2 regions of the Mycobacterium conspicuum genome follow, and region 1 is predicted to be linked to the other one. Evidence: predicted binding sites of a transcription regulator. Region 1 holds the regulator's gene; the other holds the start of a gene.
What was found. Region 1 encodes LexA, which represses DNA repair genes until DNA is damaged. Its sites were predicted from a motif close to CGAACANNTGTTCG; they were not measured.
Positions count from the first base shown of each region.

Region 2: the regulator LexA is predicted to act here: its motif matches at 976-989, upstream of cofD (2-phospho-L-lactate transferase).

Region 1 covers NZ_AP022613.1:1,757,077-1,759,475, reverse strand. Annotated here, with positions in the region: gene G6N66_RS08495 (LysM peptidoglycan-binding domain-containing protein) at 16-498, opposite strand; gene lexA (transcriptional repressor LexA) at 784-1,452, shown strand; gene G6N66_RS08485 (LGFP repeat-containing protein) at 1,456-2,399, opposite strand, start outside.
Region 2 covers NZ_AP022613.1:914,054-916,452, reverse strand. Annotated here, with positions in the region: gene G6N66_RS04370 (metallopeptidase family protein) at 87-509, shown strand; gene G6N66_RS30240 (WhiB family transcriptional regulator) at 521-880, opposite strand; gene cofD (2-phospho-L-lactate transferase) at 1,194-2,180, shown strand; gene G6N66_RS04355 (coenzyme F420-0:L-glutamate ligase) at 2,177-2,399, shown strand, end outside.

The sequences.
Region 1 (2,399 bases):
ACACCGCCCCGGCCGTCAGCCGACCGGCGCGATGAGCGTCTGCCCGGCGGCCACCGTCGGCGAGTTCAAGCCGTTGAGTTCGCGGATCCGCTCGGCGACCCGCCGCGCCGGCGCCTGGGGCGCCACCCGGGCCGCCACGTCCTGCAGCGATTCACCGCTTTCCACCCGCACCACGCCGAGCCGGTCGGGCACCTGGGCCGCAGCGCCGGAGTCGCCGTTGGCCAGCTGCCCGAAATGAGCGACCAGGCCAAGCCAAAGGGTGACGATGCCGGCCAGCAGCGCCAACCCCACCGTCGTCGCGAGCGGGACCGGACGGCGGCGATGGGGAGCCACCGACATCGCGACTCCGCCACCGCGGTAGACCATGGGCGCTCCGGCCGGCCGCGATGGTGCCGGCCTTCGCGACCCGGCCACCGGACGCGGCACCGGGCGCTGAACCCGACGCTGCACGGCGCCAGTACCCGACGGGTGCGACGGGATCGTGTGGATGAGTGTCATCTGCCTACCTCCGGACCGGGATTTCTCGCTCGTGTGTTCGACTGTAGTCGCTCGCATGTTCGAATACCGAACATTTGAGCGAAGCGTGTCGCCCGAACGAAACGCTAGACCAGACCACCGACAAGGTCTGTGCGCCGCAACCCAGATCGTGGCCTGTCATGGAGCACAAATACCCGATCCCGGCAAGAGTTACACACTTGTGATTCTCGGCCCGATCCGGGAGCTCCGACACGCGGTCTCGAACACATGTTTGATTCTTGGGCGTGGTGCGGCTACATTCATGCCATGGGCGACAGCAACGACATCTCAGCAGCCAGCGGGCTCACCGAGCGGCAGCGCACCATCCTGAACGTCATCCGCGCTTCGGTGACCAGCCGCGGTTACCCGCCGAGCATCCGCGAAATCGGCGATGCCGTCGGCCTGACCTCGACCTCCTCGGTGGCACACCAGTTGCGCACCCTGGAGCGCAAGGGCTACCTGCGGCGCGACCCCAACCGGCCGCGGGCCGTCGACGTGCGGGGCGCCGACGAGGCGGTGACACCGCCCAGCACCGACGTCGCCGGCTCGGATGCCCTGCCGGAACCCACGTTCGTGCCCGTGCTCGGGCGCATCGCGGCCGGCGGTCCGATCCTGGCCGAGGAAGCCGTCGAAGATGTGTTCCCGTTGCCGCGTGAGCTGGTCGGTGAGGGGACCCTGTTCCTGCTGAAGGTGGTCGGCGACTCGATGGTCGAGGCCGCGATCTGCGACGGCGACTGGGTGGTGGTGCGACAGCAGAACGTCGCCGACAACGGCGACATCGTCGCGGCCATGCTCGACGGTGAGGCCACGGTCAAGACGTTCAAGCGCGCCGGCGGTCAGGTGTGGCTCATGCCGCACAACCCGGCGTTCGATCCGATCCCCGGCAACGACGCGACCGTGCTCGGCAAGGTCGTCACGGTAATCCGCAAGGTATAGACGTCAGTCGGCCTTGACGAAGCCGCTGGATAGCGCGGCATCCTCACTGGCGAACCAGATTTCGGCGACCGTGTCGTCGTAGAGCGCGCTGTCGGGCAGGTAGTACAGGCCCGAGCCGGCGCTCGCCTTCACGGGGTAACCCTCGGGCACCTGGTAGGGGTCGGCCAGCGGCATGTGGATCGTCGGGCGCCGCGCGGGCGCCGACGGCTGCGCGGCGGCCCCAGCGGGCTGGGCGGGCTCGTCCTCCTCGGCGCCGTTCACCGCGGCGTGGTGCCGCCCGGTTCGTGCGGTCGGGGGAGGCTCCGAATAGTCGGGCTCGGCGAACACGTCGTCGGAATAGACGTCGTCGCCCGCCACCGTCTCCGGGGGGCCTTCGGAGAAGACGTCGTCCGGGTGGACGATGTCGGGAAGCGGCCCCTCGGAGAAGACCTCATCCGGATACGCGACATCCGGCGGAGGCCCCTCGGAAAACACGTCATCTTCGGCGGCGGGCTCCGGCGGGCCTTCGGAGAAGAGGTCCTCCGGATAGGCGTCGTCCGCAAGCTCGGCTTCGGCAGCGCCGCGGAACACGGCACGCGACAGCGCCGGATCCGACACGACGGGCGTGGGCGTCGTGTCCACCGCGTCGGGATCGTCGGCGTCGAGCTCGTCGGCGCGTGCTCCGGGGAACGCCGCGTCGGCGACGGGCCAACGCGCGTCGGCGTCGTAGCCACCGGTGTGATCATCCTGGTAGTCCCCCGCCGGCGCGCCCGCACGGGCGGCACGACGCGCGTCGCGCCGCCGCCACCAGCCCAGCACCAGCAAGCCCACCAACACGACCAGCAACACCGCCGCAACGGCGGCCACCAGCCACCACCACTGCCAGGCGAAGCCCTTGGCGTGGGGTGCGGTCGTCGAGCCGCTCGGCTGGTTCTGGCCCGCCACCTGCAGACCGGACAACAGCGGCG
Region 2 (2,399 bases), 840 kb from region 1:
TTACCATCGGGCGCGTGGGCGATTCGCGCAGCTCCCCCCGGAGCGGACGGTCGGCCCCGGCTCGGGCCGCCCGGCGGGGCCGCGACATGCGCGGTCCGCTGCTACCGCCGACGGTGCCGGGCTGGCGCACCCGGGCCGAGCGATTCGACATGGCGGTGCTGGAGGCCTACGAACCCATCGAACGGCGCTGGCACGACCGGGTGGCCGACCTGGACGTCGCGGTCGACGAGATCCCGCGCATCGCGGCGAAGGATCCCGATTCGGTGCAGTGGCCCCCCGAGGTCGTCGCGGACGGCCCGATCGCGCTCGCCCGGTTGATCCCCGCGGGCGTCGACGTGCGCGGCAACGCCACGCGGGCGCGAGTTGTGTTGTTCCGCAAGCCAATCGAGCGGCGGGCGAAAGACACCATCGAACTTGGCGAGTTACTGCACGAGATCCTGGTGGCTCAGGTGGCGATCTATCTGGACGTCGAGCCCTCGGTCATCGACCCGACGATCGACGACGACTGACCCGGCCGCGCTCAGATGATGCCGCGCTTGAGGCGGCGGCGCTCGCGCTCGGAGAGACCGCCCCAGATGCCGAAGCGTTCGTCATGGGCCAGGGCGTACTCGAGGCACTCGCTGCGCACCTCGCAGCCGAGGCAGATCTTCTTGGCCTCCCGGGTGGAACCACCCTTCTCGGGGAAGAAGGCCTCCGGGTCGGTCTGCGCGCACAGCGCGCGGTCCTGCCATTGATCGGCGGCCGGCAGCTCCTCGTCTTCAAAGGCCGGAGCGGGCTCGAAGGCGACCGGCGCCTCGGTGACCAGACTCAAATACGGTCGGGCACTTAAGGGTTCGGCCATCGGGGCCGCACCGAAAGTGGTGTGCGGTGTGCCGCCCATTACGCCGCGAAGGTGCTCGTAGGACATGCTGTCCCGCCTCCTCACTTATGATTAGAAGTGAATGTGGTTCCCGCTGTTCTGATGTACAGACAATTCGAACAAGTGATCGAATCTCGGTCTGCGACACCGGAACCGGCCGGCCAACCGGGAAATGACACTGATGTGATTAGACACGGGTTGACCTGGCTGGTCAAGCACAACGGCGAATTTCCATACCATCTCGTGATCAAATTTCGGCGTTTCTGTTGTTTCGGCCCCTCGGCGTGTCGGAGTGCGACTGCTCACAAACCCGCCGCGGGTACTGTCGTGCGATGTGAAGGTCACCGTGCTGGTCGGCGGAGTCGGCGGCGCCCGCTTCCTGTTGGGGGTGCAACAGCTACTGGGACTGGGTCAGTTTGCGGCGCAAGCGACCACCGGTCATGAGCTGACCGCGATCGTCAACATCGGCGACGACGCCTGGATCCACGGGCTGCGGGTCTGCCCGGACCTGGACACCTGCATGTACACGTTGGGCGGCGGCGTCGACCCGCAGCGCGGCTGGGGCCACCGCGACGAAACCTGGCACGCCATGGCCGAACTCGCGCGCTACGGGGTGCAGCCCGACTGGTTCGAACTCGGCGACCGCGATCTGGCGACGCATCTGGTGCGCACCCAGATGCTGAACGCCGGCTACCCACTGTCGCAGATCACCACCGCGCTGTGTGACCGCTGGCAGCCCGGCGCACGGCTGCTGCCCGCCAGCGACGACCGCTGCGAGACGCACGCGGTGATCACCGATCCGGCAGACGACAGCCGCCGGGCGATCCACTTTCAGGAGTGGTGGGTACGCTACCGCGCCAAGCCGGTGACCCATAGCTTCGCGTATGTGGGCGCCGAACAGGCAAGCGCCACAACCGAAGTCGTGCAAGCGATCGCCGATGCGGATGTCATCATGCTGGCGCCGTCGAATCCGGTGGTGAGCGTCGGCGCGGTGCTGGCCGTGCCCGGCATTCGCGCGGCGTTGCGGGCGGCGTCCGGCCCGGTGGTCGGCTACTCGCCGATCATCGCCGGAAAGCCGTTGCGTGGCATGGCCGATAAGTGCCTCTCGGTGATCGGGGTGGACTCCACCGCCGAGGCGGTGGGCCGCCACTTCGGGTCGCGACGCGGCACCGGGATCCTCGACTGCTGGCTGGTCGACGAGGGCGACGACGCGGACATCGAAGGGGTAGCGGTCAAGGCGATACCCCTGTTGATGAGCGACCCGCAGGCGACCGCCAAGATGGTGGCCGCGGGACTGGACATCGCGGGCGTGGCTTCATGACCAACCCGGTGGTCGAGCACGGCACCGGCTCGGCGATCGAAATCCTGCCCGTGGCGGGGCTTCCCGAATTCCGGCCCGGCGACGATCTGAGTGCTGCCGTCGCCGCCGCCGCGCCCTGGTTGCGCGACGGCGACGTCGTCGTCGTCACCAGCAAGGTGGTGTCCAAATGCGAGGGCCGGCTGGTTGCAGCGCCCGAAGACCCCGAGGCGCGCGACGAGC